DNA from 4 places in the Limnobaculum xujianqingii genome. Region 4 is predicted to be linked to each of the others. Evidence: predicted binding sites of a transcription regulator. Region 4 holds the regulator's gene; each other region holds the start of a gene.
The links. The regulator ArgR, encoded in region 4, controls arginine synthesis, uptake and breakdown. The targets are predictions, from matches to a motif close to ANTGAATAAAAATACANT.
Positions count from the first base shown of each region.

Region 1 (4,168 bases), 400 kb from region 4:
AGCCTGACGGACTGGAGCAATGTAGAAAAAACTGAACATCAGGGCGAAACCGGTACAGCCTGGTGGCAAACTCGTTTTTTTGGTGAAGAGCAAAATAAAATTCGTGTGCGTATGGTTGAGTATTCTGCTGAATATCTTGCCGATCACTGGTGCAGTAAAGGACACGTATTATTCTGTCTGGAGGGGGAGCTGGAAACGACTCTCGATGATGGACGTAAGTTCGTGCTAACGCCGGGAGTAAGCTATCAGGTTGGTGATAATGCTGAAGCACACCAGTCCTATACTAAAACCGGTGCCCGCCTGCTGATTGTTGATTAATATTTAATTGTTGAGAAATAGGCCTTAATACCGGCAAAAACCGACTCAGCGATCTGCTGCTGGAATTTTGCCGTTTTCAGCTTGCGCTCTTCTTCCAGATTGGAGATAAACGCAGTCTCAATCAGAATTGATGGAATATCCGGTGCCTTAAGCACGGCAAATCCCGCTTGCTCAATTTTATTCTTATGCAGCTTGTTTACTCGTCCCATCCGGGTCAGCACCTCTTTACCAAATTTAAGGCTACTGTTGATGGTGGCAGTCTGCACCAGATCAAAAATCGTGTGGTCGAGATAACGGTCACCGCTTTTACTCACTCCACCTATCTGATCCGCCTCATTCTGAGTTTGTGCCAGATATTTAGCCGCATTACTGGTTGCTCCTTTGGTTGACAAAGCAAACACTGAAGAACCATTAGCTGAACGGTTGGTAAAAGCATCAGCGTGAATCGAAATAAACAGATCTGCCTTTTGTGCCTGAGCTTTTGCTACCCGCACTTTCAACGGAATAAACACGTCTTCATTGCGAGTCATATAGACCTTCATTCCCGGTTCTTTTTGAATCAGGGTACGTAAACGGCGTGCAATTTGCAGCACGATATTCTTCTCTTTGGTGCCTCGTTTGCCGATAGCGCCAGGGTCCTCTCCACCGTGTCCCGGATCGAGCATGATAACCAGAGGGCGGTCTCGCCCCGCTTTCCCTGCCTGCGGAGCAGCAGCTGGCTGATCTTTTTCCAACTCGCCCAAATTATACTCTTTCAGCAATGCCAGCAGCGGATCGTCCGGTTCTGAAGATCCACCGTTAGCCGGATACAGATCAACCACCAGACGGTTTTTAAACTCGGCAATCGGTTTTAAGGTAAACAGATTAGGATTAATATTTTGCTTTAATTCCAGCACCAACCGAACGGTATTGGGATCATGTTGCCCTACTCGTGCCAGTTTCAGGTAAGGATCGTTATTTTGTACCTGACCAGAAACTGCTTTTAACACACTGTTTAAATGGACATTCTCAATATCAATCACCAAACGATTGGGATTGGATAACGCAAACTGCTTATATTTTAATGGAACCGTCGATTCCAGCGTTACCCGCGTATAGGTCGAAGAAGGCCATACGCGCACAGCAACAACGCTGGCCGCAGAGGCAGCAATGCCAACGCCACTTACACTCAATAACCACGTCGCAGCGGCTCCCTGCAACAAACGGCGGCGTAAATAATTGGGCTTAGAGCTAGACATGATTCTCCGAAATAAAACAAACGACTGTTGTACCGATAAAATAAAGCTGGCGTAAAACTCTACCGAAGTGAAGCTGCTCTGTCACGTTTTACATGCGTGTTATCTGCTTGTGAGCATAACTTTGATATGAAAATACGTGAAAATAAGCACATAATGCTTAAACTCGCCGAAGACTAATCAATTTTATTCAGTTCGTCTATTGAATAATCACTCACTAAATCGCTTTTGACTGAATTTTCTACTTGCCAGAACACACCAAATAGAATAAAAATACAAAAATTACGAATTATTATGCATTGAGGTTAATCATGAAGGAGCGCAGTACTGAATTGGTTGAAGGCTTTCGCCATTCGGTTCCTTACATAAATGCCCACCGAGGGAAGACCTTTGTCATCATGTTAGGTGGCGAGGCCATTGAGCATGATAATTTTGGCAATATCATCAGTGATATCGGTTTGCTCCATAGTCTGGGGATTCAACTGGTGGTGGTCTATGGTGCCCGTCCGCAAATCGATGCCAACCTGGCGGTACACAATAAACCTTCGGTTTATCACAAACACACCAGAGTAACCGATGCAGAATCACTGGAGCTGGTAAAACAGGCCGCCGGCCGTCTTCAGTTAGATATCACTGCTCGCCTTTCTATGAGTCTGAATAATACTCCATTACAGGGTGCCCATATCAACGTCGTCAGCGGTAATTTTGTTATCTCCCAACCGTTAGGTGTAGATGATGGTATCGACTACTGCCATAGCGGACGCATACGCCGGATTGATGAAGAAGCTATTCAGCGCCAGTTAAGCAGTGGTGCTATCGTCCTGTTGGGACCCGTCGCGGTTTCTGTTACCGGAGAGAGTTTCAATCTCACTTCAGAAGAAGTGGCAACTCAGCTGGCCATCAAACTGAAAGCTGAGAAAATGATTGGTTTCTGCTCTTCCCAAGGGGTGGAAGACGAAAAGGGAAAAATCCTACCGGAACTGTTCCCTAATGATGCACAAACCTATCTGGATCAGCACGAATCCCAAGGGGATTACAACTCTGGGACCGTACGCTTCCTGCGGGGTGCCATCAAAGCCTGTCGTAGCGGCGTTCGCCGTTGCCACCTGATTAGCTATCAGGAAAGTGGTGCGTTGCTACAGGAGTTATTCTCTCGCGACGGTATTGGTACGCAAATCGTTATGGAGAGTGCGGAACAAGTGCGCCGGGCGACCATTCGCGATATTGGCGGTATTTTGGAGCTGATCCGCCCACTGGAACAACAAGGCATATTAGTTCGCCGCTCAAGAGAACAGTTAGAGATGGAAATCGATAAATTTACTATCATTGAACGGGATAATATGACCATTGCCTGTGCAGCGCTCTACCCTTTCCCGGAAGAGAAAATTGGAGAAATGGCCTGCGTTGCCGTTCATCCCAACTACCGCAGTTCATTACGCGGTGAAATATTGCTGGAGAAAATCAGCGGGCAAGCGCGCCTTATGGGGCTGGAAAAACTGTTTGTGCTTACAACCCACAGTATTCACTGGTTCCAGGAACGTGGGTTTATGCCAGCTGATATTGATGTTCTACCGATGAAAAAGCAGGCTTTATATAATTACCAGCGGCGATCTAAAATTTTGGTTACGCCAGTTTAAGTTTTGGTGGTTCTGTTTAGCTTTCCCCGATGGTCTGAAGCCATCGAGGAAAGCTTTTCATATTGCTGGCAAACTTATCTATTTCAATTTCAGTGAACATTCTGGCCGAAAGGACCACATGTCTGTTTCAGAATACATCCACTACACTTTTTATATAACCAATCAAACATTCATTTGATAATAATACTCATTTACATTGATGCTACACACCCATCTCAGGTACACTCTGCATAGTAACAAAGCTATCCCTCTGATTATCCTGACGAATAGAAAGGTTATATAATGAAAAAATCTTATCTCTGTTGGCTACTGCTACGCTAGCGGGCTGTGACCAGAAATCATCAACCAGTGATGCTATAACACCAGCGACTACTCAAGCTCCTGTGCAACCAATCGTTGAGCCAGAAACCAATACCATTAAGGTCGATCATCCACAGGGAACGACTGAAGTGCATAAAAATCCAAATAATGTTGTGACTTTTGATTTTGGTACGTTGGACACTTTAGATGCGTTGGGTGTAACTTCAATTCGTGCTCTGCCAACCAAAAGTATCCCGTCTTATTTGTCGAAGTATGCCAACAACAGCATGATTAATGCCGGTAATATGAAGCAGCCGGACCTGGAAGCTATTAAACAATTAAGTCCTGAACTGATTATTATCACTGGCCGTCAGGGAAAATCTTATGAATCGTTAAACCAAATAGCACCCACCCTGAACTTAAGCCTCAACAATAAACTCTATCTGGACTCATTTAAGAAAAATGTCCTGACCCTTGGGCAAATCTTTGGCAAAACTGAACAGGCAGAAAATGGCCTGGCTGTACTGGATAAGAAAATAGCTGAGTCCAGAAAGAAAGCCGAAGCCTCTGGTCAAAGTGCAATCGTGCTGGTGCACTACAATGGTAAACTTTCTGCTTCGGCGACTAATGGCTATGCCACCATTATTCATCAAGTGCTGGGGATTAAAAAAGCGGATA
Region 1 covers NZ_JABMLK010000001.1:1,887,170-1,891,337, forward strand. Annotated here, with positions in the region: gene GOL65_RS08640 (DHCW motif cupin fold protein) at 1-318, shown strand, start outside; gene amiC (N-acetylmuramoyl-L-alanine amidase AmiC) at 315-1,556, opposite strand; gene argA (amino-acid N-acetyltransferase) at 1,862-3,190, shown strand; gene GOL65_RS08655 (siderophore ABC transporter substrate-binding protein) at 3,493-4,168, shown strand, end outside.
Region 1: argA (amino-acid N-acetyltransferase) is a predicted target of ArgR. The motif match lies at 1,816-1,833, and genes of this name have one in related genera.

Region 2 (4,168 bases), 2.0 Mb from region 4:
GGTTCCTGAACTTCATCGCCACCGGCCATGGCCCGTAGCTCCGGAGTACAGTCAGACATGGATAGCTCAGAAACCAGTACCTGAACATCTTTCAGAAACAGTTCTGCCGCTTTCCAGCGGCCGTAAATCATCACGTGTTCGGTAATTTTAGCGGTAACGTTTGGGTTACCATCGCGGTCACCTCCCATCCAGGAAGTAAAACGCACCGGAACGGCTTCAACCGGCAAGTTATAGCCAAGAGCATCAACCAGCTGATCGTTAAACTCGCGCATAAACGCAGGTACGCCTTCCCACAGGCTATTTTCTACTACGGCAAAGCCCCATTTGGCTTCATCAACCGGAGTTGGGCGGATCTTACGGATTTCATCGGTATGCCATGACTGAGCAACCAACTGGCGCAGACGGCGCATTATCTGATCCCGCTCATAATCGGCCAAATCGTTGTGGTCTAACTGGCTCAGACAGTTATTCACTTCAATCAGCTTATGGATCATGGTGCGGCGCGCAATTTCTGTTGGGTGCGCGGTGAGTACCAGCTCAATAGAAAGCTGGTCAACGGCTTTACTTACCGCTTCATCAGTAATGTTTTGCTGTCTTAATTTATTGAATAAATCAGCGAATACTGCCGGGTTATTTGCTGCCTCACCGCGAGAGGAAATGCTGTGATACTGCTCGGCAGTATTGGCAAAGTTGAGAAACTGGTTAAACGCTCTGGCAACGGGCAGTAACTGGTCGTTAGACAGGTTTTGCAGCGTAGAGAGTAACGCCTGACGGTTAGTCTCATTACCGGCGCGGGACGATTTTGACAGCTTACGAATGCTTTCCACCCGATCAAGGATTTCTTCACCTAAAGCGTCTTTAATGGTATCGCCTAGAAGGGTGCCAAGCATACTGACATTACTTCGCATCGCGGAATATTGTTCGTTCATAGGTCTCCTGCCGGGTTAATCAAAATATGAAGATGATGTTGTGTTGTCACGTTATTTTTATGGGTACTAAAGTTAGAGTTGTATCACACAATTTGGGTATGTACATAGTTTTGTTGAATCCTTTAAGCATTTCTTATAACCGGAAAATTTCAACAAAAAAATCTACTTTCGTACCATACAAGAAATTAACCACCCCGGATAAGCCGGGGTGGTGTGTAAGAACGGTGCGTCTTATTTTTCTGCGCAGAAGTGGTGAATAACCTGGGTCAAAAGCTGACGGGTTGGTTGAATGAAAGAGGTGGCAAGGAATTCATCCGGTTGATGGGCCTGATCGATAGAGCCGGGTCCAAGCACCAGTGTCGGGCACATTTGCTGCAGGAAAGGTGCTTCGGTACAGTAATTAACGACCTCAGCCGGTGTGCCTACCAGTTTCTCTACAACTTGTACCAGCGCATTATCGGCGGCACATTCATAACCGGGGATAGGGCTGTGCAGGTGCTCAATAGCTACACGGCCCGGCCAACGGCTACTAACCGGCTCCAGTGCCTGATGCACCAGTTCATCTAAATCATTCAGAGTAAGACCCGGTAATGGACGAATATCCATATGCAGTTCACAACAGGCGCAGATACGGTTTGGAGCATCGCCACCGTGAATATGACCAAAGTTCATGGTTGGATATGGAATAGCAAAAGCATCATGATGATAACGCTCTTTTAGTGAATCTCTCAGAACCATCAAATGACCGATAGCATCATGCATCAGCTCAATCGCGTTCACGCCACGGGATGGATCGCTGGAGTGGCCGGACTGACCAGTAATACGGATAGCTTCTGCGATATGGCCTTTATGGGCTCGTACTGGCTGAAGTGATGTGGGCTCGCCAATAATGGCACAATCAGGTTTCAGATGGCTGGTGGAGGAGAAATAACGGGCTCCCGCCATTGAGGTCTCTTCATCCGCAGTAGCCAGTACATACAACGGTTTAGTCAGTTTGCTACTGTCGATATCTCTTAATGCATCAAGAATAAAGGCAAAAAAGCCTTTCATATCTGCGGTTCCCAAACCATACAGCTTGTTGTCATGTTCGGTCAGGGTGAAAGGATCGCGGGTCCAGCGTCCGTCATCAAAGGGTACGGTATCCGTATGACCGGTAAGTAGTAGTCCACCAGGCCCCGCTCCCAGCGATGCCAATAGATTAAATTTATTGCGAGTATCAGGAACCGGTTGTACTTCAACCTTAAAACCCAGCGTACTGAACCATTCTGCCAGCAGGTTAATCAGTGTCTCATTGCTCTGATCCAACGCCGCATCGGTAGCACTAATGCTTGGCGTGGCAATCAACTTACTGTACAACTCGATAAAAGAGGGTAATGTTTTATTCACAATTCACGGCCTGTTTTGCGGGTTAATTCAATATAAATTCATTTATTTTGCATAAAAATACAATAAGGGATTGTCTAAGGGAACAGAATTTCGTACCTTAAGCAATATTCTTCCACATTACCGTAAGCGTACCGTTGTTTCCAAACCTTGTACGCAACTAAACAGGTCTATTTTATGCTTGAGACACTTATCGTCGGCGCAAGTGGTTATACCGGTGCAGAACTGGCAGCGTACTTACGTCGTCATCCTGAGATCAATATCAAAGGATTGATGGTATCAGCGCAGAGTGCTGATGCGGGAAAAATATTTTCAGATCTGCATCCTCAGTTGAAAGGACTGGTGGATTTGCCGCTGCAACCACTAACCAATGTAGCCGAAGCGGCAAAAGGCGTCGATGTGGTGTTTCTGGCGACAGCACATGAAGTCAGCCACGATCTTGCGCCACAATTTTTAGCTGCGGGTTGCGTGGTGTTTGATTTATCGGGTGCTTTTCGGGTTGATTCACCTGAGTTTTATACGCGTTATTACGGTTTTACCCATCAACACGGTGACTGGCTGAAAAAGGCGGTTTACGGTCTGGCGGAATGGCAAACAGAAAAGCTTAAGCAGGCGCAACTGGTGGCGGTTGCTGGTTGCTATCCTACGGCATCACAACTGGCGCTTAAGCCATTGGTTGAAGCAGGACTACTGGATGAGCAGCAATGGCCAGTGATCAATGCCGTTAGCGGCGTTAGTGGAGCAGGACGTAAGGCCAGTATGACTACCAGTTTTTGTGAAGTTAGCCTGCAGCCTTATGGCGTGTTTACGCATCGCCATCAACCAGAAATTGCTGCGCACTTGGGTATTCCGGTGATTTTTACTCCTCATCTTGGTAATTTTCCTCGCGGGATTCTGGCAACTATTACCTGCCGTTTAAAACCGGGTGTTGATGAAGAGCAGATTAAGACGGCATTTTACAATGCTTATCACAATAAACCGTTAGTTCGGGTCTATGAAAAAGGGATGCCAGCGCTAAAATCGGTGATTGGCCAGCCGTTTTGTGATATCGGTTTTGCCGTTGATGGCCAACATATTATCGTGGTGTCGGCAGAGGATAATCTGCTTAAAGGTGCCGCTGCTCAGGCCGTACAGTGTATGAATTTACGCTTTGGCTTCAATGAAACCCAGTCCTTACTCTAGGGAGAAGAAGGATGAATCCATTAATTATTAAACTCGGCGGTGCGTTGCTGGACAGTGATGAAGCAATGGAACGTCTGTTTGTGGCTCTGGCAACATATAAGCAAAAACATCAGCGTCAGTTGGTGATTGTACACGGTGGCGGCTGCCTGGTTGATGAGCTGATGAAAAAACTAACGCTGCCGGTAATTCGTCGTAATGGTCTGCGCGTCACGCCGGAAGACCAAATAGGTACTATTACTGGTGCGCTGGCAGGAACCGCGAATAAGACCCTGATGGCAGCGGCCAGAAAGCACGACATTAATGCCATCGGCCTGTGTCTTGCGGATGGTAATATGGTGGAAGTCAGCCAGCTTTCTGAAGATTTAGGCCACGTAGGCGAAGCCAAAGCTGGCAGCAATAAGCTGATTCAAACACTGCTGGCCGATGACTATTTACCGATTATCAGCTCCATTGGCATTACACCCGAAGGAGCGTTGATGAACGTCAATGCGGATCAGGCAGCGACTGCATTAGCTGCAACGTTGGGCGCTGATTTGGTTCTGTTGTCTGATGTTAGCGGTATTCTTGACGGAAAAGGCCAGCGCATTGCTGAACTTACCGCTGATAAAGCCGAAAAGCTGATTGCTCAGGGCATTATTACCGACGGTATGGTGGTGAAAGTAAATGCCGCACTG
Region 2 covers NZ_JABMLK010000001.1:267,402-271,569, forward strand. Annotated here, with positions in the region: gene ppc (phosphoenolpyruvate carboxylase) at 1-929, opposite strand, end outside; gene argE (acetylornithine deacetylase) at 1,161-2,315, opposite strand; gene argC (N-acetyl-gamma-glutamyl-phosphate reductase) at 2,490-3,494, shown strand; gene argB (acetylglutamate kinase) at 3,506-4,168, shown strand, end outside.
Region 2: argC (N-acetyl-gamma-glutamyl-phosphate reductase) is a predicted target of ArgR. The motif match lies at 2,362-2,379, and genes of this name have one in related genera.

Region 3 (4,168 bases), 470 kb from region 4:
AGTCATCGGTTGGTGCACCGTCGGTCATGATAAAGACCAGCGGACGCCAGTCACCTTTAATTTCTGCCGTGGTTTTTTGAACTTCATTCTCAATGCTGCTGGCCAGTAGTGATAAGGCTTCACCGAAGGCGGTTGTACCGGTCGCTACTAAATCAGGGGATTTAAAGTTAAGCAGTTCAGTGAGAGGGATAACTTGTCGGGCAGATGAATCGAAGGTGATAACGGAAAGATAGGCGGTTTCTAATGCATAGGGATCCTGTCGTAGGGTTGATAACAGGGTCTGAACGCCATTTTTTACTGCTTCAATGGGTTCTCCGGTCATCGAACCAGAAGTGTCCAGCATCAGGTAAATCGGAAGTCTTCTCATGAGTATCCTTACTGAATATAACGATAAGTTTTATCAAGTGATGCCAAGATATTAATTGATTTCATCAGTAACGCAACCACTGATCTTAAACCTGTGGTAAATGTTGATGGGTATGTGTCGGCAAGGCTTTTGGCGGCCAGAAGATGAGTTAATAATAGTTAATGATGATTTATGTAACTAATTGATTTATAAAAATTCGATATGGATGCAAATCAATTGATTTTGATTGAAATAATAACGGACGAATAAAAGTGTTTGCCATTTTATTCGTCCGTTTTACAGGCGGTTAAAGCATTTCTAAAGGTTTCTTCCGTGATGGCGGCGGGAATGCCGCATCCAGCGTAACGTAATCTTCATGTTCCAGATGAATACTTAAACTACCAATATTCTCTATCATATGTTCAACGCTGGAAGCCTTCGGAATAGTAATAATATTATGGTCGCGTAATACCCAGGCCAGAGCTATTTGCGCCGGTGTGGCATGGTGGCGCTTTGCCACTTCTACCAGAGCAGGGTGCTCCAGCAGGCGAGCCTGTTCAATAGGGGAATAGGCCATAACCGGCATACTATTACTGCGACACCATGGCAACAGGTCGTATTCAATCCCCCTACGAGACAGGTTATACAGTACCTGATTGGTAGCAATTCGCTCATTGTCCACAATGGTCATCAGCTCTTCCAGATCGTCGACATCAAAGTTGCTGACGCCCCATTGGCCAATTTTCCCTTGTTCCACTAAATCTTCCAGAGCGTTAACCGTCTCTTCCAGTGGAACATGGCCTCGCCAGTGCAGCAGGTAGAGGTCAATATACTCTGTGCCCATGCGCTTTAAGCTGCCTTCACAGGCAGCAATAGTTCCCTGAGCACTGGCATTACCGGGAAGCACTTTACTTACCAGAAACACATCGTCGCGACAGCCTTTAATTGCCGCTCCGACTACCCGTTCGGCACCACCATCAGCGTACATCTCTGCGGTATCAATCAGTGACAAACCCCGCTCAATACCATGACGCAGGGTTTGAACTTCGCGTTGAATATCGGAGCTGCGCTCCCCCATAAACCAGGTACCCTGACCAAATACCGGGACATCGTCCCCGCTAGGCAAAGTGATATAACGCATGTGCTGTCTGGCCATGCAATCAACCTCCAGTTAATGAAAATTAATGGCGTGTTCCGTTATCATCCTCATCCATAGGATATTCGCCGTCGTCCTCATCATCATCGCTACCGTTAGGATCTTCGAAATAGGTGCCCCAACCGTCGTAATTGATATCGTAGCGATCCGCCAGCTTAATCAGCTGTTCAACTTGTTTATCAATGATATCAGCGTTGAGGGAAACTTCACTGATCACGTCACAACAAAGAACGATTAAGCCATCTTCTACTTCTAATTCTTCCGGTTCGGTAACTTCATAACCGAGTTTAAACGCTTCGACTGCGGCTTTTTCCAGGGTATCGAAATCTTCCGCAGAGAAATGGTGCTCGATAGCGTACAGTGCATCAGGGTCGCTGCCATCTTCCAGCAGCTCTTCGATAATCAGGCGAGTTTCTTCGCGTTGTTCTTCCAGCAGGATACTTAGTTCGTCGTTAGCCATGATATTTTTCCCATTAGGATGGTCAGTTAGCGGTATTCTCACATAGTGCAACCGGTAGCTCCACAGGAAAGAGAAAGTTTTCTGTATTATCAGGTTGATTGTGAATATTAATTCATATAAATTGATTTTTAATTCAATTTATCGTGATATCTTCTATATTAAGCTCAGGGAGACAACCCAATGCCTCAGTTTTACCAGCGTCATCTGCTTCGGTTACTTGATTTTAGTCCAAATGAAATTGCCGCATTGCTGGCTTTGTCCGCCAAACTAAAAAAAGATAAAAAAAGTGGAATTGAGCAGCCGTTGCTAAACGGTAAGAACATTGCCTTAATCTTTGAGAAGGACTCCACGCGTACGCGCTGCGCTTTTGAAGTCGCTGCTTTCGATCAGGGTGCAAGAGTGACTTATCTTGGTCCAAGCGGTAGTCAGATTGGGCATAAAGAATCGATTAAAGACACCGCCCGGGTATTAGGGCGTATGTATGATGGTATTCAATATCGCGGTTTTGGTCAGAAGATTGTTGAGACGTTAGCTGAATTCTCCGGCGTCCCGGTATGGAACGGTCTGACGGATGAATTTCATCCCACACAGATTTTGGCCGATTTATTGACCATGCAGGAACATTCCCCGCAAAAATCCTTGTCCCAGATTAAATTCGCTTATTTAGGGGATGCCCGTAACAATATGGGAAATTCCCTGCTGGAAGGGGCCGCGCTGATGGGAATGGATATCCGTCTGGTGGCACCAAAAGCCTGCTGGCCACAGGAGTCACTGGTGGAGAGCTGTCAGGCAATTGCTAAAAAGACCGGAGCCCGTATTACCCTGACGGAAAATGTCGCTCAGGGAGTTGAAGGGGTTGATTACCTGTATACCGATGTTTGGGTGTCGATGGGTGAGCCAAAAGAGGTATGGAAAGAGCGTATTGCTTTACTCAAGCCTTATCAGGTTAATCAGGCTATGATTGAGCTAACGCATAACCCACAGGTGAAATTTCTCCACTGCCTGCCTGCGTTTCATGATGACCAAACCGTAATGGGCAAACAGATGGCAGAACAGTATGGATTGCACGGCGGTATGGAAGTCACGGACGAGGTGTTTGAATCGGTGCATAGTGTGGTGTTTGATCAGGCGGAGAATCGGATGCATAGCATTAAAGCGGTGATGGTGGCGACATTAGCAGTATCGTATTAATTCTTTCAGTGAAACAGGTAATAAAATAGATTTAGGAAAGTTTTTTAGGTCAAGGATGTTATCCCTTGACCTTTTTTATTTGAGCACTGGAATTCAGCCGACAACTGAGAGAGGGTAGCACGCCAAACATGGATGTTTGGCGAGGCACTGCTTCGTCGGACAAAATTGCAGGAGCAATTTTGAACAGCACAACGTGCTGGCCCCGTAGGGGTGAGCCTCATGGATGAGGCGAATAAACCGAATCAGTGCCGGTGCGTGAGCCCGAACGAAGGCGGAGGGAAGTCGCGTAGCGACCTGGATTCGGGTGCGAAGGCGTGGAGGTGCAGGAGGCGCTCGCCTAAGCGCCTCCTGCTCGGCCACTTGCACAATTGGTTATTTGGACACTGCGTTGTTAGTGGACGAAATGTACTCAAAATTTAATTTGATATACTCAAATTAAAATTCCCCATTTCATGCCAATCGGCAACCAAACAGAGCGGTTCTGTATTTATAGCTTTACAGTGCACTCACCAACATTTTAACTACCGCTTTACGCACATGAGCAGGTTTGCCAACGGCGCACAGGGGTTTGTGTACTTCACCCGGGTAGAAAACGATAAAGTCACCTTCCTGCATAATCATTTGTCTTTCCTGTTCGCCAGCAGGTAAAAAGGCGATGTCTTTATCTGCCAGCCAGTTATCTGTAGGTGTACCTGCTGGCAGGTTACTGAATACCATGCCTTCTTCACCTTTCAGTACGATCTGAATATCCAGATAGCGTTCATGATACTCAGCGCGGCGGTTCTGTAGCTCATCGGTGCTATCGTTGGAAATCAGTACAAATATATTATTGCCATCGATGTCATGTTTACCTAATGGCGTATCGTTAGTGATGTTGCTTTTAATGTATTCGATAGCCTGTTTCAGCTTGGCTGGCAGGTAAGGGACAAGTTCTAAATGGTGGATGTTTCCGGTGATCATATTTATTCCTTTTGAAAAATGAAATGCTGTTTCATATTCTATTATGTCCGGAAAA
Region 3 covers NZ_JABMLK010000001.1:2,757,682-2,761,849, reverse strand. Annotated here, with positions in the region: gene GOL65_RS12700 (vWA domain-containing protein) at 1-367, opposite strand, end outside; gene GOL65_RS12695 (aldo/keto reductase) at 654-1,502, opposite strand; gene rraB (ribonuclease E inhibitor RraB) at 1,528-1,962, opposite strand; gene argF (ornithine carbamoyltransferase) at 2,143-3,153, shown strand; gene GOL65_RS12680 (YhcH/YjgK/YiaL family protein) at 3,649-4,113, opposite strand.
Region 3: argF (ornithine carbamoyltransferase) is a predicted target of ArgR. The motif match lies at 2,083-2,100, and genes of this name have one in related genera.

Region 4 (4,168 bases):
AGTAAGTTCGCCTGTAGCGTGAGGGAAGTCTTGTTGCTTCTCGACGATAAATTCGCCTAACGTTTTCATGAACGATTCCTGAGTCAACCGAAGGTATAATGGCGATGGTATGCCATCCGTGTTATGTGTGGGGAAATTTTAACTAAAGGTTAAAGAAATTGATAGGTTATTCCCCTTCTTATAACCTACCTGAGGCGTTAGAATGAGAGCTAACTCGATACACCAAAAACTGGAAATATAATGCATATTCATATTCTTGGTATTTGTGGCACTTTTATGGGCGGTATTGCCATGTTGGCCCGTGTCCTCGGACATCAGGTCACAGGCTCTGATGCTAACGTTTATCCACCGATGAGTACGCTGTTAGAAAAACAGGGTATCGACCTCATTCAGGGATATTCTCCATCACAGCTTAACCCTCGTCCAGACCTGGTCATTATTGGTAATGCCATGGGGCGCGGTAATCCTTGTGTTGAAACAGTGTTGGAAGAGGGTATCCCATACACTTCCGGACCTCAGTGGTTGCATGACAATGTATTACGCGATCGTTGGGTGGTAGCTATTGCTGGAACTCACGGTAAAACCACTACCGCTGGTATGGCGACCTGGATTTTAGAAAGTTGTGGTTATAAGCCAGGTTTTGTTATTGGCGGCGTACCGGGAAATTTCGATGTCTCCGCTCGTCTGGGTGACAGCCCATTTTTTGTGATTGAAGCCGATGAATATGACAGCGCCTTTTTTGATAAGCGCTCTAAATTCGTTCATTACTGCCCACGTACTCTGGTACTGAACAACCTTGAGTTTGACCATGCAGATATATTCGAAGATTTGCGTGCAATCCAGAAACAGTTCCACCATTTGGTGCGTTTAGTTCCGGGACAAGGCAAGATTTTATTGCCGGAAAACGATCTGAACTTAAAGCATGTGATTAATATGGGGTGCTGGAGTGAACTGGAAACGACCGGTGAAGGACACACATGGGCAGCGAATAAAATCACGGTCGACGCCAGTCACTATCAGGTGCTGTTAAACGGCGAAGTAGTCGGCGAAGTTAACTGGTCGCTGGTGGGTGAGCATAATATGCAAAATGGCCTGATGGCTGTTGCAGCTGCTCGTCACGTAGGTGTTCAGCCTCAGGATGCCTGCCGTGCGTTAGATGACTTTATTAATGCTCGTCGCCGTCTGGAGTTACGCGGTGAAGTTAATGGCGTTACTGTTTATGATGACTTTGCCCATCACCCAACAGCGATTCTGGCCACACTGACGGCTCTACGCAGCAAGGTTGGCGGCACGGCACGTATTCTGGCGGTGCTGGAGCCCCGTTCAAACACCATGAAGATGGGGGTGAGCAAAGATGAATTGGCACCGGCATTTGGCCGGGCGGATGAAGTCTTCTTGCTTCAGCCAGCAAATCTTCCATGGCAGGTTTCTGATGTAACTGATGCCTGTATTCAACCGGCTCACTGGTCTGGCGATCTGGATGCCTTGGTAGATATGATTGTTCGCAGTGCTCAGCCGGGAGATAACATTCTGGTTATGAGTAACGGCGGCTTTGGCGGTATTCACGATAAGCTGTTGGCTGGGCTGAAACAAAAGCAAAAAGATACCCAGTAACTTGAATTGATATGTAAAAAAGGCCTTCTTTGGAAGGCCTTAGTTTTTTGAGCGTGATTAGAGTTCCTGCTCAAACAAATCGAGAATTGCCTGGTAAAGCTGCTCTACGCTAAATCCTCTGGCTGGGGTGGTAAAAATCGTATCATCACCGGCGATAGTACCGAGAATTCCTTCTGATTTACCGATTGAATCGAGTAATCGTGCCAGAAGTTGCGCGGCACCGGGACTAGTGCGGATAACTACCAGAGCATCGTTATAATCAATATCCAGAATCAGGTTTTTTAGCGGGCTGGTTGCAGTGGGCACGCCCAGCTCAGTTGGCAGGCAATACACCATCTCCATTTTAGCGTTACGAATTCGTACTGCGCCAAATTTGGTTAGCATGCGGGAGACTTTGGACTGATTAATATTCTCAAAGCCTTCATCCTGTAAAGCCTGGACGATTTCTCCCTGAGAACTGAGTTTTTCTTCTTTTAACAGCGCTTTAAACGCCTTCACCAAATCATCTTGTTTTGTTGGGCTTCGCATCTTGCACCGTCGATAGTTGGATAACAATACTAGCATTATGAATAAAAATGGCCGAGTACTCAAAAGTCTTTACGTATTGTTGTGATTAAAATGCATTTAACTCCTGATTCTCACGACCAAAACGTTTTTAATTCCTGATTTATGTGACCAAAATGTTTTTAATTAATTATTCTTTGCAGCATATCTCAATCTTAAATCTAAGGATTGGTGATTATGCTCACGATCCTCTAAGCTTGATGTTGCATTTTAGTTACACATCAAAATAAGCAAAAACAAAAGGAGTAATGAATGAAAATTACAGTTCTTGGCGCAGCCGGTGGAATTGGTCAGGCTTTAGCCCTGTTACTGAAAACGCAACTTCCTGCGAAGTCTGAGTTATCTCTCTATGATATCGCACCGGTTACTCCGGGGGTTGCTGTTGATTTAAGTCATATTCCTACAGCAGTTAAAGTCACCGGTTTTAGCGGTGAAGATGCAAAACCAGCTCTGCAAGGTGCTGATATTGTTTTAATTTCTGCAGGTGTTGCACGTAAACCAGGTATGGATCGCTCCGATTTATTCAATATTAATGCGGGCATTGTACGTAATCTGATTGAGCAGGTAGCTCAGGTATGTCCGAAAGCCTGTATTGGTATCATCACCAACCCAGTTAATACCACTGTAGCCATTGCGGCAGAAGTGTTGAAGAAAGCTGGTGTCTATGACAAAAATAAACTGTTCGGTATTACTACTCTGGACATTATTCGTTCTAATACTTTCGTTACAGATCTGAAAGGTAAGTTACCTGGCGATGTAGAAGTTCCTGTTATTGGTGGTCATTCAGGGGTAACTATTCTGCCTCTGTTATCACAAATTCCTGGCGTAAGCTTTACCGATGCTGAAATCGAGTCACTTACTAAACGTATCCAAAATGCGGGTACCGAAGTGGTTGAAGCTAAAGCGGGTGGTGGATCGGCAACGTTGTCAATGGGACAAGCCGCAGCGCGTTTTGCTCTGTCACTGCTGCGCGGATTACAGGGTGAGCAAGGCGTTGTTGAATGTGCTTATGTTGAGGGTGATGGCAAGTATGCACGTTTCTTCGCACAGCCGCTGGTACTAGGTAAGAATGGTATTGAGAGCAGAAAAGAGATCGGCACATTAAGCGCATTTGAGCAAAAAGCGCTGGATTCAATGCTGGATGTACTGCACAAAGATATTGAACTGGGTGAAAAATTCATTCAGGGATAATTTTCTCTCAGAACTAAGTTACATCAAACCGCTATCGAATCTCTGTCGGTAGCGGTTTTTTATTTAATATTGTTTTTATTGCTGTCAGATGTGCTGTTGTTCACCAGAATTTAATTGATTATTTTTTATTTTTAAGTATCGGCTGGGCCATATTTCAGAAGGGTGTTTTTCTAACGCTGCTGCAATAATCCTTTCTCCCTTGGGCCACGGACGAACAAGTGCATTGGCTAAAGTTGATGAACTTAAACCAGATTGGCGTGATAACGCCGCTAATGTGGTACCTCTTTTACGTAAGGCGGCAATGATATCTGCAGAATGCCAATCTTCTTTCCTTGAAATCATTTAATATCTCCTTTTAAAGTCAGTACAAACTTGTTGTTTATAAGTGGTAGATAACACATTATTAATCGACCATATTGATTTTTTAGTAAAATTTATATCAACAAATTTCTTAATATAATTCAAATGATTTATTTTTATTGAAAGGGGTTATTTTTATTATAGTTGGCGTTTTATATGATTTAGTGACTTGTTTTTTAACAAAATTAAATAGAATGTTTTTTTATTTTCTTAACTTGTTTATTAAAAATAATTTATTGAATCAATTGAATTGTTTTTAAATGACATTAATATGCTATTTACACCAATAAATATTGGTAAAACACTGCTTTTCATTTAAATATTGTTTTTTATCAATCAATTGAAAAAAATAATACAACGCATAAGATGCACTGTTGCAACGCATTTTCCTGTATTAAAATACAGGGCCTTTGTGATAAATAAACTATTCTTTTATTTA
Region 4 covers NZ_JABMLK010000001.1:2,287,738-2,291,905, reverse strand. Annotated here, with positions in the region: gene fbp (class 1 fructose-bisphosphatase) at 1-69, opposite strand, end outside; gene mpl (UDP-N-acetylmuramate:L-alanyl-gamma-D-glutamyl-meso-diaminopimelate ligase) at 241-1,614, shown strand; gene argR (transcriptional regulator ArgR) at 1,672-2,142, opposite strand; gene mdh (malate dehydrogenase) at 2,431-3,369, shown strand; gene GOL65_RS10400 (helix-turn-helix domain-containing protein) at 3,454-3,711, opposite strand.